3 regions of the Clostridium cellulovorans 743B genome follow, and region 2 is predicted to be linked to each of the others. Evidence: a T-box and tRNA genes for the amino acid it is inferred to sense, from the RefSeq annotation. Region 2 holds a T-box; the other regions hold tRNA genes.
What was found. A T-box is a leader RNA that pairs with one kind of tRNA and senses whether it is charged. The one in region 2 lies ahead of thrS (threonine--tRNA ligase), so its partner is inferred to be a tRNA-Thr.
Positions count from the first base shown of each region.

Region 1 (5,314 bases), 1.3 Mb from region 2:
GACTGAGAGATTACCTCAAATTAATCCTCAAATAGCTGAAGAAGCAAAAATTATATTAGATTTAAATAAATCTGAACGACATATTAGAGGCGGAAAGGCAACTAAATTAAAATATAAAGCTATTGAAGGTTAAGCTTTTTCTTATTATAATTAGAAAGAAAGCTTTGTAAAAATTTGATGAAATATTAAGTATAAGTTTTCTTTAAAATATAATAGGTAGGAGTGGTTTTATGTTCTTTAAGGTCGGTACAGACCTAGGAATTGATTTAGGGACAGCAACAGTTTTGGTATATATGAAAGGAAAAGGAGTAATACTTAAAGAACCATCAGTAGTAGCTGTAAATAAAACGACTAGACAAGTTTTGGCAGTTGGTGAAGAGGCTAGACAAATGATTGGAAGAACACCAGGGAATATTGTAGCAATACGTCCATTAAGAGATGGTGTTATTTCAGACTACGACATTACGGAAGTTATGTTAAAGGCCTTCATGAAAAAAGCAATTGGTAAAAGAAGGATTTCTACACCTAGAGTAGTTATATGTATCCCTTGCGAAGCTACAGAGGTTGAAAAAAGAGCGGTTAAAGACGCAGCGACTAATGCGGGAGCTAAGAAAGTAAAGCTTATTGAAGAGCCACTTGCAGCAGCCATTGGCGCAGGGATAGATATAACTAATGCTAGTGGAACTATGGTTATAGATATTGGTGGTGGAACTACTGATATTGCAGTCATTTCTTTAGGTGGAATGGTTGTAAGAAAGTCTATAAAAGTAGCTGGTGATACTTTTGATGAAGCAATTATAAAGTATGTAAGAAAAAAGCATAAGCTAATGATTGGTGAGAGAACAGCAGAAAATCTAAAGATAAATGTAGGATCAGCTTATAAAAAAGATGTTGAAAATACTATGGAGATAAAAGGTAGAGACCTTATAACAGGGTTGCCAAAGAATATTGTAGTAACCTCTGAGGAGATGAGAGAAGCACTTTCAGAGTCAGTAATGGCTATTGCTGATTGCGCTCATGCTGTTTTAGAAAGAACACCACCAGAACTTGCATCTGATATTGCAGAACAAGGTATTTATATGACTGGTGGAGGCGCGTTACTTAACGGGCTTGATAAATTAGTTGAAAAGGTTACTAAAGTACCTGTATATGTTGCAGAAGATGCAATCTCTTGTGTTGCATTGGGAACTGGTGAGGTGCTAAAATATATTGAAAAATTAGATAGTACAGGCAGTGATATTGCTATAAAATAAAAAAGGCTATTACATAATGGAGTTTTTCATTATGTAATAGCTTGTTTTATTAATATATATGTTCCCAAAATGGTAGTTCATAACTTATAATAATTGCTTAATGTTAAATGAAGCTTTAGACATAGTTTTATTTTTGGAACTTATATGATTAAAAAAGCAAATAATTATAAAAATATGTTATAGAAGAGACGAGAAATATTTTGTTTCAAAATGTTAATATCTTATTACAGTTTTTTATATAAACTATAAGCATAAATAAGAGTATCTGTAATGACTTCAGCCATATCCATTATTAAGTCTAATCTAATATTTCTATTAGTGAATAATTCGTTATTATCGCAGCTATCAACTATACCTATTATGGATATATCACCAACATCGGGCAAAGTCTTGCCGACACCTTTCCCAGGATGTATAGGGAATGGTCGTATTTGAATTTCTCCTATGTTATCACTACTACCTAAACAAGCATCTATTCCTATAACTGAAGCTTTAGGATGAAGACATTTTATCCTTTTAACACTTTCTTCTAAGTTAAGGGCGTGTATAGGATTCTTTATGGTGCCATAAACTGGCAGGGGGAATAGCTTTTTCTTTAATAAAGTACCTACCAATGGACCAAGACAATCCCCTATACACCTATCAGTGCCAATACAGATGATAATAGTATCATTAGTTATTAGGTCTTTTAAAAAATCTCCGAGTTCACAATATGCACTTTGGTTTAAATAATTAGCTCTAGCTTTTTTCACCTATAACACCCCCATTAACATATATATGTTGGTAAGAATGTTAATATTAGAATTGTGCAAAAATAAAATCATTGTATTAGTGAAAAACGTAAAAAACTATAAAAAAAATAAAGGGAAAAGTATTATAAAAATATGTAAGTTAGTGTCTAAAAATAAGAAAAACATAGTAAATGGTAGATATATTAATGTAAAAAGGTTAAATGGGTGTTTTTCGGCTTGATAAAGTTTCTTAACCAATGTATACTATCTTATGTTGGCACGAGAGTGCAGACGAAATGGTGTAAGAGTATAAATGGGAGCATAGCTCAGCTGGGAGAGCATCTGCCTTACAAGCAGAGGGTCACAGGTTCGATCCCTGTTGTTCCCACCATTAATACGCTGGCATGGCTCAATTGGTAGAGCAGCTGACTTGTAATCAGCAGGTTACGGGTTCAAGTCCTGTTGCCAGCACCACACGGAGGATTTCCCGAGCGGCCAAAGGGGGCAGACTGTAAATCTGTTGTCTCTGACTTCGATGGTTCGAATCCATCATCCTCCACCAAAAAAGATGCTAATTTGTTAGTATCTTTTTTTATTGTATGAAAAAATTACCTGTATTTTAAAAAAATACATTAAATTGTTTGTTTTAATAAATATTGACAAATATCTATTCGATATGATAGAATCGTAATTGTTGAAAATAAAATAAAAGTACTTATCAAGAGAGGTGGAGGGAAAAGGCCCGATGAAACCCGGCAACCAGTGAAATCACTAAGGTGCCAATTCCTGCGATTTAATTTGCAAGATAAGGGGAAATGTAATTATTACCTCTTCTTACGAAGAGTTTTTTTTATATATTATATAGATTAAAAATTAGGAGGTTATACTATGAGAAGATTATTTACTTCTGAGTCTGTTACTGAAGGACATCCAGATAAAATGTGTGATCAGATATCCGATGCAGTGCTTGATGCTATATTAGAAAAAGACCCTAAGGCAAGAGTTGCTTGTGAAACTGCAACTACTACAGGAATGGTTATGGTTATGGGGGAAATTACAACTTCATGCTATGTTGATATTCCTAAGCTTGTAAGAGAAACTGTAAGAGAAATTGGATACACTAGAGCAAAATATGGTTTTGATTGTGAAACTTGTTCTGTTCTTACATCTATAGATGAACAATCAGCAGACATTGCTATGGGTGTTGATGAAGCGTTAGAAATTAGAGGAACTAGTGTTGATGAAATAGAATCTGTAGGAGCAGGAGATCAAGGAATGATGTTTGGTTTTGCTACTACTGAAACTCCAGAATATATGCCTATGCCAATTGCTATGGCTCACAGATTATCAAGAAGATTAACAGAAGTTAGAAAAGAAGGAATCTTGGATTACTTAAGACCAGATGGAAAAACTCAAGTTACTGTTGAGTATGAAGACAATAAACCAGTAAGAATTGATGCTATTGTTATTTCAACACAACACGGTCCTGAAGTTACTCAAGAGCAAATAAGAACAGATTTAATGAAACATGTTATAAAAGCTGTAGTTCCAGAAAATCTTTTAGATGATCAAACTAAGTATTACATTAACCCAACAGGAAAGTTTGTTATTGGTGGGCCACAAGGGGATACAGGCCTTACAGGAAGAAAGATAATAGTTGATACTTATGGTGGTTATGGAAGACACGGTGGTGGTGCTTTCTCTGGAAAGGATCCAACTAAGGTTGACAGATCAGCTGCTTATGCTGCAAGATGGGTTGCTAAGAATTTAGTAGCAGCAGGGGTGGCAGAAAAGTTAGAAATTGAAGTTGCTTATGCAATTGGAGTTGCACATCCAGTATCTATCGAAGTTGATACTTTTGGAACAGGAAAAATTTCAGATGATAAAATTGTTAAAATAATAGGTAAAGTATTTGATTTAAGACCAGGTGCTATCATAAAACAATTAGATTTAAGAAGACCAATTTATAAGCAAACAGCTGCTTATGGACATTTCGGAAGAACAGATTTAAATCTTCCATGGGAACAATTAAACAAAGTTGAAGAGATAAAAGCATTATTATAAAATAAATAAAAAATCAAAGCTAGCAAGGTGGAAATTTCCTCTTGCTAGCCTTATTTTTTATGTGGAAAATTGGAATTATCAGCATCTAATAAAGCTATGGTGTATTAAAAAAAGATTAGTTTAGATTGAGTATGTAAAAAGCATCAAGGGTAGAAGGTTAAAGATGGAATTCTTCAAAGATTTTAAAATTAAATTTGAGGAACTATAAATAATTGGTAGAGGCTCAAATATGAACTCTTTAAATAGATAAGTATAGTTGTGGTATAATTATAAATATGATCAGGTTATTAAACAGAGTGTATATGTTGCATCTTAGCATACTTATTTGAATAAATAAGTTTGTATGTAGTATTGGAAATTAACAAACTGCTAAATGAGAGGTGCTTGATGTTACATATGGGACAAAATGAGCTAAGGTGAGTGAAATGATAGAAATTCAAGGTACTGTTGAAGCTATTGTCTTTCAAAATGAAGATAATGGATATGTAGTTGCAACAATTAAATATGACGATAATAAAGCTACGATTGTAGGGGTTATACCTTATATAGTAGAAGGTCAAACCTTAAAGCTTAAAGGTCAATGGATTAATCATAAGAAATTTGGACAGCAGTTTAAGGTTGAGGAATGTGAAGAGGTATTACCGGATTCTGTTATTGGTATTGAACGATATCTTTCTTCAGGAGTAGTTCAAGGAATAGGACCAGTGACAGCGAGAAAAATAGTTCAGCATTTTGGAAATGATGCTTTGAGAATTATGGAAGAAGATATTGAACGGCTTAAAGAAATTGAAGGAATAGGCGCAAAGAAAATCAAGGTCATAGCTGAGTCTTTTGCTACTCAAAGAGATATAAGAGCTATAATGGTGTTTCTTCAAACTTATGGAGTCACCCCAACTCAATGCAATAAGATTTATAAAAGATTTGGCAATGCAGCTATAGAAATGGTGAAAAATAATCCTTACATATTGACAGAGGAGATAAGTGGAATAGGGTTTAGAACAGCAGATAAAATAGCTAGGAGTCTAGGCATTGAACTTAATTCACCTTACAGAATTCAGAGTGGCATAATATATTTAGTAAAACATTTTTCTTTGCTTGGCAACACATACATGCCTCTTCATAAATTGATAAGTGAGGGAAAAGATATATTAAGTGTTGATGCCCTTGAAATAGAAAAAAATCTACAGGAATGTATCTTAGATTTAAAGCTAAAAGTTGAGGAATTTAATCAAGAATTGTGCGTGTTTGATCTTCCTTATTATTATA
Region 1 covers NC_014393.1:3,734,541-3,739,854, reverse strand. The annotation lists gene spoIIID (sporulation transcriptional regulator SpoIIID) at 1-133, shown strand, start outside; gene mreB (rod shape-determining protein) at 231-1,253, shown strand; gene yyaC (spore protease YyaC) at 1,478-2,005, opposite strand; tRNA gene CLOCEL_RS15235 (tRNA-Val) at 2,300-2,375, shown strand; tRNA gene CLOCEL_RS15230 (tRNA-Thr) at 2,383-2,458, shown strand; tRNA gene CLOCEL_RS15225 (tRNA-Tyr) at 2,462-2,546, shown strand; SAM riboswitch class I at 2,697-2,796, shown strand; gene metK (methionine adenosyltransferase) at 2,873-4,048, shown strand; gene recD2 (SF1B family DNA helicase RecD2) at 4,474-5,314, shown strand, end outside.
Region 1: it has a tRNA-Thr gene. The T-box ahead of thrS (threonine--tRNA ligase) is inferred to sense a tRNA for this amino acid. The anticodon was not compared.

Region 2 (5,314 bases):
GCCTTAATTTCAATGTCATGATCTTCTATAGTAGCACTAAGTCTAATCTCTTTGATCTCTATGACTTTCTGATTCTTTTTAGCTAATTTTTCTTTTTTTGATTGCTCATATATGAATTTATTCAAATTCATAATCTTAGCAACCGGTGGATTTGCTGTAGGAGCAATCAACACTAAGTCTAATTCCTTTTCTTCAGCTTTTTCTAAAGCTTCATTAAAGCTTATTATTCCAAGTTGTTCACCATCATCAGTCATAACTCTTAACTCTTTGGCTTTGATTTGCTCATTTGCAATATACTTATTATTTTTTATAATAGCCACCTCCGTGATTAAAACCTTTTATGCATTAAAAAAGAACGACATCACTGCCGTTCTAAATCATCAAAAATTTCGCATAAAATTTGTGCATTTTGATTTTTATACCTTACTAAGCCTCCTTGTAAGGTGAGAAACGGCATGTTTCTTCTTAACACAAGTATTATTATAGTACTATAAATATAGTTTGTCAAATACTTTTTTCTAGATTGCTTTTGATTTTATCTCTTCTAATAATTTATTGCTGAATTCTTCAATGGACATAGTTCCTATATCTCCATCTTTTCTACTTCTTACAGCTATAGTTTTCTCGTTCATTTCTTTTTCACCAATAACGATCATATATGGAATCTTTTGAAGTTGAGCTTCTCTTATCTTATATCCTATCTTTTCATTTCTTAAATCACTTTCAACCCTGATTCCTTTTTCTTCTAGAACCCTTGCAATTTCTTCTACGTAACCTTTACTTGAATCAGTTATATTCATTACCTTAACCTGAACTGGTGCAAGCCAAGCTGGGAAAGCTCCAGCAAAATGTTCTATTAGTATACCAATAAATCTTTCGATACTTCCAAAAACAACTCTATGTACCATTACAGGTCTATGTTTTTCTCCATCAGGTCCGATATAATCTATATCAAATCTTTCTGGTAATTGGAAGTCTAATTGTATTGTTCCACATTGCCATGTTCTTCCGATACTATCTCTTAAGTGGAAGTCTATTTTAGGTCCATAGAACGCTCCATCACCTTCATTTATTTTATATGAAAGTCCTGCCTTATCTAAAGCTGTTCTTAAACCATTTGTAGCTAATTCCCAATCTTCATCACTTCCCATTGAGTTTTCTGGTCTTGTAGAAAGTTCAACAAAATATTCAAAACCAAAATTCTTATAGAAATCATCAATTAATTTTATAAGATCCAATAATTCATCAGTTATTTGATCCTTAGTCATAAATATATGAGCATCATCTTGAGTAAAGCATCTTACTCTCATTAAACCATGAAGAGCACCTGATAATTCATGTCTATGAACAAGTCCTAGTTCTGCTAATCTTAAAGGAAGTTCTCTATATGAATGTAATGCATTTTTGTATGCTAAAATTGATCCTGGGCAGTTCATAGGTTTTACAGCAAAAGGCTTTTCATCTATTGATGTAAAATACATATTTTCTTTATAATGATCCCAATGTCCAGATTGATGCCATAACTCTTCACTTAAGATAATTGGAGTTTTAATTTCTTGATATCCAGCTTTCTTATGAATTACTCTCCAGTAATCCTCTAAAGAATTCCTTACTATCATTCCCTTTGGAAGGAAGAATGGAAATCCTGGACCTTCCTCAAGTAAAGTAAATAATTCTAGTTCTTTTCCAAGTTTTCTATGATCTCTTTTTTTAGCTTCTTCAAGCATATTTAAATAATCATCTAAATCTTGTTTCTTAGTAAAAGCTGTACCATATATTCTTTGAAGACTCTTATTGTTAACATCACCTCTCCAATAAGCTCCTGCAACTGATGTAAGCTTAACAGCTTTAACCATACCTGTTCCTATTACGTGAGGACCAGCACATAGATCAGTAAATTCTCCTTGAGTATAGAAAGAAATTACTGCATCAAGTGGAAGATCTTCAATAAGTTTCACCTTGTATAGTTCTTGCTTTTCTTCCATATACTTTATAGCTTCTTCTCTTGGAAGCTCAAATTTTTCTAACTTTAGGTTTTCTTTTATGATTTTATTCATTTCTTTTTCTATTTTTTCAAGAAGTTCTGGAGTTATAGGAAAATCCGCATCAAAATCATAATAAAAACCATTCTCTATAGAAGGCCCTATAGCAAGTTTTACATTTGGATATAATCTTTTCACAGCTTGTGCAAGAATATGTGAAGCTGTATGTCTTAATGTGCTTCTTCCTTCCTCATCATCAAAAGTTAATATCTCAAGGGAACAATCTTTATTGATCTCAGTCATAAGATCTTTAACTTCTCCATCAATTCTTCCAGCTAAAGCAGCTTTAGCTAAGCTTGAACTTAATTGCTTTGCAACTTCAATTATTTTTTTTCCTTCTTCTACTTCAACGATACTTCCATCTTTCAAAGAAACCTTTAACATTTACATCCTCTCCTATCAAAATCTAAAATCAAAAAATAAAAAACTCGCCCCAAACATGGGACGAGGACATCGCGATTCCACCCAAATTAGCAATAGTCTCCTATTACTCACTCATTTATAAGATAACGCTCTTATGCGGACGTACTTAGTATAATTCGTACTCAACTCCAAGGTGGTTTTCAGTATCACTTATACTCAGAAACCTTTCAGCCAATGGATTTCTTTCTCTTTAATACAGTAATATACTTACTTTTCCTTATCACAGTCAATTTATTAATTTTATATATATTATATTCTTTCTGGTTATATTCTGTCAACTCAATTCATAATAATTCAATAGGTATATTTTCTGGTTTTGATGGAAGTTTTTCTATGCAAAAATCACAACCCATACAAACTTCCACTCTATTATCAAAAACTTTTTTTATAGTATCTATGAATTCTTTATTTTTACAATTACTTGAATTATGGAGGATAATCTTACCAGGAGCATTAGTAATCAAACTACTTATGATTATATCCTCCATATTTACTATTCCAGAAATATCATTGCTATAAATATCCTTAAATATTTCTTGCATTAAGCTATTTCCTTCTTTATCTAAAAGAAGGTACTCACCATTGTCCTTTATAATAATATTTAATACATCAATTTTACTTTCTTGGATTTCAACAAAATATTTTAATAACTTTATAAACTCGTTATATTCTTTTTCTACCAAAAATGCCCCTATTACCTTGTCGACTATAGGAGTAAATTTTTTTGATAGTTCTTTGCACCTAAAAGTTGTAAATCCATCAATATTAAGTTCAGGAGTCTCGATTACACATTGAAATATTTTTCCCAGTATAGTATTTTTAATATTTAAAAAGAAAATAGAATCTTCATCAACAACTTTACTTCTGCAATCCATCGCTTCAACTGATCGATGTTTGACTTCATTAATTTCATCAAAGGTAAGAAAAAAGTAACTTTCATTTATATAATCTTCAAGTCCGTTTTCACAATAAATATTGACAATTTTTTTATATAATATTTCTGATAAGTAAGAATTAATTATTCGCACAACTCTATCATCGACACATTCATCATTTGAAAAAATCTTAATCATATGGTTGTTACTTATTTTACTCTCAGATATTCCAATTACTATAGAATCTTCTTTTAATGAATTTTTGATATTTGTGATTTCTTTAGATATATCAAATTTCTTAACATCATATATAATAGTCTTTAGTATCATTAATCTTTATCCCTCCTTTATGGAAAGGTATAGTAAAGCTAAAACTATTTTAAGTCAGTTCTAGTATGCGTTTAAATTTAAGCATATATACGAGAAATAATTATATAATTATCGACAATAATGGAACTAAAGCTTTATACTATATATGAAAACTGTCAATATTTATTGTATAGGAATTAATATTAGGGAATAAGAAACATTTAAGCCCAAACTGATTTATTAAAAGAAAAACTTATTAGAATCTTAAATGATGAAAAGTAATAAATTTGATAAAAGACTTTAAGTCTAATTATGATATAAATAAAAATCTCAGCATAAGGATCTTTATGCATAAATATTCAAACCTATTTTTCAACTTAACTATCAAATTTATTACTTTAAACATTAGTGATAACCTCATCAATATCTTTAATTACAATTTATAGTTGTTAAATCATATTATAGTTATTAAATCATACATACACTTTTTTTTACGGAGGCTTACCTTTGACTAAAATTTTTATTGTAGATTATAGAATTTCTATGGAAGAGTATTTAAACTTAAAATTATTTAGTGATAATATTATTTTATGTCCAAGATACGAAAAGTTGTATAATGCTATAGATGGACACGTTGACATCCAGCTACATATTATCGACAATAATCGCATTATAGTACATAAAGATATAGAAAAGAGTTTTATTGAAGACTTAATGAATTATGGAATCTCAGTTTCTTATAGCAAAAATCCTTTAGAAGAGCACTATCCTCATAATATCCATCTTAATGGGTTAAATTTAAAAAAACATTTCATTCATAACATAACTTATACAGATCCTATACTTTTACAAGAAATTAAGAAAAAAACCTTAATAAATATTAAGCAAGGTTACACTAAATGTTCTGTGGCAGTTGTAAATGATGAAGCTTTAATAACTAGTGATAAAAAAATATTTAACGAACTTACCAAAGAAGGCCTAGATGTCCTTCTTGTACCACCAGGAGATATAATATTAAAAGGACTAGATTATGGTTTTATCGGAGGTACTTGTGGAAAAATTGATGATAATATTTTGGCGTTTTATGGATCTCTAGATAATTATAAATATGGAGAAACAGTAAAGAAATTTTTAACTAAGCATAAGGTAGAGCCTTATTATCTTTCATCTGGAAAACTGATCGATCGTGGCAGTATTTTTACTATAATAAAAAATTGAGACTAAGTAGAAAAATGACTACTTAGTCTTTAATACGTTTAAATTTTCATATGTACTCTACTAGAACTAACTATCATAATACTAAAATATTATTTCTATTGATTCTCTAGGATACCAATATTAATTAAATTTGTACATTTGTTAAGAAAATCACATGGAAACACAAAATATTCTTCCACATCCATTATTGAATCAATAGCTACTGAGTTTAATGCCTTCTCTGTTTTATTTAACAATATTTCATTGCTCTTAGGATTATGTAAATGTAGCATAACAGCACAAAATTCATGAATTGCAACCACAAACTCTTCATCTAATTCTTGCGTCAAACCAATTGAATTAGAATCCACTTGTTTCTCTAATGCTTCATATATTTTTTTAAGAATAACTTCCTCTTCTATTAACAAATCTTCTTCTTTAACATCAATAGCATTAATATTAGTTGCC
Region 2 covers NC_014393.1:2,392,956-2,398,269, reverse strand. The annotation lists gene infC (translation initiation factor IF-3) at 1-320, opposite strand, end outside; gene thrS (threonine--tRNA ligase) at 519-2,426, opposite strand; T-box leader at 2,480-2,698, opposite strand; gene ytxC (putative sporulation protein YtxC) at 2,750-3,670, opposite strand; gene CLOCEL_RS10055 (DUF6873 family GME fold protein) at 4,157-4,867, shown strand; gene CLOCEL_RS10050 (hypothetical protein) at 4,963-5,314, opposite strand, start outside.

Region 3 (5,314 bases), 2.4 Mb from region 2:
ATTGAAGATTAAAACCTCCACAATCTCCATCTACATCAAGGATCTCTCCACAGAAAAATAAGTTCGGAACTATTAATGATTCTAGAGTTTCTCTATTTACATCCATAGTATCTATCCCGCCAGCAGTAACCTGAGCATTTGTGAAAGAATTATGATCACTAACTGTAAATGACCAGTGTTTCAAATTAGCAAAAAGCTTTTCTTTGTTTTTCCAAGACAAATCAGAACATAGAGAATGGATATTATCAATACCACAATCTTTGAGAAAGGTAGTAATAAGTTTTTTATTTAGAATACCAATAAAGCAAGTATACACACTTCTATAACTGAATAAAGCAAGCCTATTTTCGATGAAATCTATAAGCTGATCTTCAGAAAAATTAGGCATTAGGTCTAGTTCAATTTTACAGTGTTTTTTTTCTGATATAGCAAAAGATGCAATTCTACTAATCTGTAATACAGGCGGACCAGATATACCGTAGTCTGTAAATAGGATTTCACCAAATTCTTTTCGTTTAAACGCACTATCAACAAAGATATCCACAGAACCTTCAAATTTTATTCCTGAAAGAGCTTTTAAATGTGGATAACTCAATTTAAGTTGCACGATCGCTGGTTGAAGATTTGTTACTTTATGCCCTAAGGAAGTTGCTAAGGAATAGCCTATACCAATAGATCCGGTTTTTTGAAGCGTTTTTCCACCACAAGCAAGTATAACTTTTTTGGCTGTGTATATGTTACCTGATTTTGTTGATAAGTTAAAATTATTTTTAACTTTTTTGATGCTGGATATTAGAATATTGCTATAAACTGGTATATAAAGATCATCTAAAGCAAGCCTAAAAATATCCACTACCGAAGAAGCTTGAAGCGACATAGGAAATAATTTATCCCCATCAGATTCTATTATTGGTAGACCAAGGGTCGAAAAAAAGTCCAAAGTATAGTGAAGATTATATTTATTTAAAATTGAGTTAGGAAAACCTTTGTTATTACTGTGATATCTTTCAGGTGTAATATGTTTATTGCTTATATTACATCTTCCATTTCCAGTAGTCAAAATTTTTTTCCCTATTCGATCAGTACCTTCTATTATTGCTACGTCCATACCCATATTTTTAGCTGTAATAGCAGCGCAAAGGCCAGAAGCCCCACCGCCAATAATTATGATATCGTGATACAAAAAACCACCCCTTATAGCTTTATAATGGTATTTTAACCTAAATAAAGATAAGGTCAACATAATTTTGATAAATATTTATATGAACCAAGGATATAATAATATATAACTAAGGAAAAATCCTATACGAGTATTCAAAATAATGCTGTTAAGTATTACGAGTAACTAATATAAAAAAGGTAATATCTTTACTTTATGAATATTAAAATATTCGTAGTTTTTATAGTTGGAGTTCCAAAATGAATTATTATAGGAGATTATAGAATTTTAATATATAGCAAAGTTCTAGGTTAAGTTAATATACTATATCTCAAAACAAGGGGATGAATACAGATGAATATACAAGAAGATTTAGACGTATTTTTTTATTATAAGAATTGGGCTGTTGTTGGAGATGTTTTAAATCCTAATAAGTATGCAAATAAGATATATGAAAGGTTTAAAGCTAGAGGGTATACTGTTTTTGGTGTTAATCCAAGAGATACTAAAGGGACTATATATAATAATTTATCAAGTATAGATGACAAAATAGAAGTAATAGATTTATGTATAAATTCGATTCAGGGATTAGAAATCATTAAGGAAGCTAAGTTATTAGGAATAAATAAAGTGTTAATACAACCAGGAGCGGCTAGTGGTGATATATTGGAATTTTGTAGGAACAATGGTATCATAGCAATAGAGGGGTGTGCACTTGTATATTTCTCAAATAGCGCAACTTTAAGGGTTTGATTCACTATTTTAAATTTATATGTAACGGCAATTTGAAACACTTATGATTTAGAAAGCGGGGGAGATTTTATGTTTACGATTTATGCAGTATCAGATTCCATTGGAGAAACAGCTGAGCAAGTAGCTAAGGCAACGGCATGTCAATTTAAGGAGGAAGTAGATGTAATAAGAGTTCCTTATCTTAAAAAGGTTGAAGATCTAAAAGATTTTTTTAACAAAATTCAGGATAAAGATAAATGTCTTATAATATCTACAATTGTACAAGTTGATGTAAGTGAATTTCTTATACAACGGTGTTCTGAAATGGGAATAAAAATAACAAATATTTTAGGACCGTCTATAAGTATGATTTCAAGGGCTTTAAATATGATGCCGGAATATACTCCAGGTGCAGTATGGCAAATGGATGAAGAATATAATAAAAGAATTGAGGCTATGGAATTTGCCATGAAATATGATGATTCTAGAGATGATTCTGGAATAAAGTTTGCAGATGTCGTTCTTGTAGGTTTATCTAGAACATCAAAGACGCCTTTATGTATGTACCTTGCTAATAAGGGGATAAAAGCTTTAAATGTACCACTTATGCCAGAAGTCCCTATACCACAAGAGTTATTTGAAATTGATAAAAAGAAGATAATAGGGTTAACCATAGATCCGCTCCATCTTATTGATATAAGAAAGCATAGGTTAGATAAGTTTGCAAATTTATCTGCAGATGTAAAATATGCTAATGCAGAAAGAATATTAGAGGAGTTTGATTTCTCAGATAAGGTTATGAGAAAGGTAGGGTGTAAAGTAATCGACGTTACTACTAGAGCAATTGAAGATACAGCTTTAATTATTATGGAAACCTTAGGTTATAAAAAATAAAAATAGTTGAAGAAAACTGCTAGAAAACTTCAGTTTTCTTCATTTTTTTCGAGTAAAAAACTAATATTAAAAAAAATAAAAAAATTTTTGAAAAACATGTTGACACTTAATGAATCCTCGTGTAATATATTAAATGTGCTCAGCGACGAGTACAAAATAAAAAATAAATTCTCCATGGGAGAAAAAAGAACTTATTACATCGCTAAGTCTGGATGTGTATTACGGCCCCTTGGTCAAGCGGTTAAGACACCACCCTTTCACGGTGGTAACAGGAGTTCGATTCTCCTAGGGGTCACCATTATGGGAGCATAGCTCAGCCGGGAGAGCATCTGCCTTACAAGCAGAGGGTCACAGGTTCGATCCCTGTTGTTCCCACCATATATGGCTCAGTAGCTCAGTTGGTTAGAGTGCCAGCCTGTCACGCTGGAAGTCGAGGGTTCGAGCCCCTTCTGAGTCGCCATTTTCATAATGATGAAAATGTGAAAAATTTAATAAAAGAATAAATGGTTACAATAAGGCCCCTTGGTCAAGCGGTCAAGACACCACCCTTTCACGGTGGTAACAGGAGTTCGATTCTCCTAGGGGTCACCATTATGGGAGCATAGCTCAGCCGGGAGAGCATCTGCCTTACAAGCAGAGGGTCACAGGTTCGATCCCTGTTGTTCCCACCATATATGGCTCAGTAGCTCAGTTGGTTAGAGTGCCAGCCTGTCACGCTGGAAGTCGAGGGTTCGAGCCCCTTCTGAGTCGCCATTTATTTTTGCTGGCATGGCTCAATTGGTAGAGCAGCTGACTTGTAATCAGCAGGTTACGGGTTCAAGTCCTGTTGCCAGCACCAAAACCTTGAATATGTTTCAAGGTTTTTTTATTGTGTAAAAACTTAATTTTCTCATAAATAATTTCAATAGTAATTTTTTAGTTAGTAATAGAGTGTTTGTTTCTTTAAGCAATAGTACAAATGTAGATTAATATAATTAGAACAAAAGACATCTCCAAATGAGATGTCTTTTAACCTATAATTGACCTATAAAATATATTTTATAATGGCTCTATAGTATATAGTTGGTTTTTCACGTATAAGTATTGCTATGGCTTTTTTTTCATCATTATGCTTCAAAGAAAATGTTCTGAATCTTATATCTTCAGTAACACCTATCTCTTCTTCTATATTGTCAATTTGATTTTTATCAGTTTGTACTATATATGTTAATCCATTATACTTAATCTCAATTGGTATACAAGGCAAATGAATTATTTCGTTGGGCGGATAATCTAATTGTATGCTATTAAGTTGCCGTGGACAATCAGTTAAGGTTAATAGTAATAAATAAAAGAAAAATAGAACAGTAATCTTCTTTTTCACTTGTAGACCTCTCATATATGACAAAGTTATATAGGTTCTGGCAATTAAAAGTTAATTTATTCTACCAAGGTTTTTTGCTATTCTTAAATCTTCTCCATAGAATTTAAATATATTAAAGTTCCCTAAAAGTCTAGATGAAATTCTTTCTGTATAATTTTTCAATATATCTTCAGGAGAAAGATTTGTTGATATAAGCATTTTATTTCTTTTTAATAATTTTTTATTTAATAAATTAAATAATTCGGAACGAGAGAAATCTGTTTTCTGCTCTGTTCCTAGGTCATCTATTATAAGTAAATCACATTCAATAAGTAGTTTTTCTAAATCTTTATTTCCCTCTATTACTATTTCTCTTAAGTTTTTAATAAGCTCATCAGCTGTCCTATATACAACTAGAAATCCGCAATCTAAAAGTTCTTTTGCTATACAATTTGACATGAAAGTTTTTCCTGTTCCGCTATCCCCATAAAATAAAAGATTTTCATTACTATTTTTAAAGTTCTTTACATAAGAAGAACAAGAAGTCCAAATTTTTTCAATGTTCTTTCTGGGAGATACGGGAACATTATCACTTTTATGATTTGAAAAAAGATTTATGTTAAAGTTATCGAAGTTATTTTCACGTAGTATATCTTTTAATTGAGAGTTTTTATAGTAAACGTGGACCATGTATTTTTTATAGCAAGAACAACGAATATTATTATTTATATATCCTGTATCTTTGCAGTTATTACAAGTATACTGGGGTTCTAAGTAGTTTATAGGGTAACCTTTAGAGGTAAGTAATTCAGCTTCTTTTATTCTTAAGTCTGTAATTTTTTCTCTTATATCTTTTAGTGACTTTTCAACATTACCTTCATTTTTTAATGCGGTCATTGCTAATGATATAGAAGCTTTAGAAATTTCTTTCTCTATTTCGAATACTTCAGGAATAACCCTTTTAATTTCTTCCTTTCGGGATCTAAGTGCTTTTGTCTCATTATCCCGAAGAGTAGAATATATTTTTGAAATTTCACTTTCATAACCCTTAAACATTATTTATCCCACCCTAGTAATTTTTTTTCAAGTTCGTCAAAGTCATAGGTTCGCTGACTATAATCGCCAAAGGAACCTTGAGATCTAGTGTTTGTAGCGCGCTTTGAGTTTTTTGAAAAACTCTTTTTATC
Region 3 covers NC_014393.1:5,224,126-5,229,439, reverse strand. The annotation lists gene CLOCEL_RS21750 (BaiN/RdsA family NAD(P)/FAD-dependent oxidoreductase) at 1-1,183, opposite strand, end outside; gene CLOCEL_RS21745 (CoA-binding protein) at 1,514-1,912, shown strand; gene CLOCEL_RS21740 (pyruvate, water dikinase regulatory protein) at 1,982-2,785, shown strand; tRNA gene CLOCEL_RS21735 (tRNA-Glu) at 3,009-3,083, shown strand; tRNA gene CLOCEL_RS21730 (tRNA-Val) at 3,088-3,163, shown strand; tRNA gene CLOCEL_RS21725 (tRNA-Asp) at 3,169-3,245, shown strand; tRNA gene CLOCEL_RS21720 (tRNA-Glu) at 3,302-3,376, shown strand; tRNA gene CLOCEL_RS21715 (tRNA-Val) at 3,381-3,456, shown strand; tRNA gene CLOCEL_RS21710 (tRNA-Asp) at 3,462-3,538, shown strand; tRNA gene CLOCEL_RS21705 (tRNA-Thr) at 3,548-3,623, shown strand; gene CLOCEL_RS21700 (hypothetical protein) at 3,810-4,148, opposite strand; gene CLOCEL_RS21695 (ATP-binding protein) at 4,200-5,183, opposite strand; gene CLOCEL_RS21690 (DnaD domain protein) at 5,183-5,314, opposite strand, start outside.
Region 3: it has a tRNA-Thr gene. The T-box ahead of thrS (threonine--tRNA ligase) is inferred to sense a tRNA for this amino acid. The anticodon was not compared.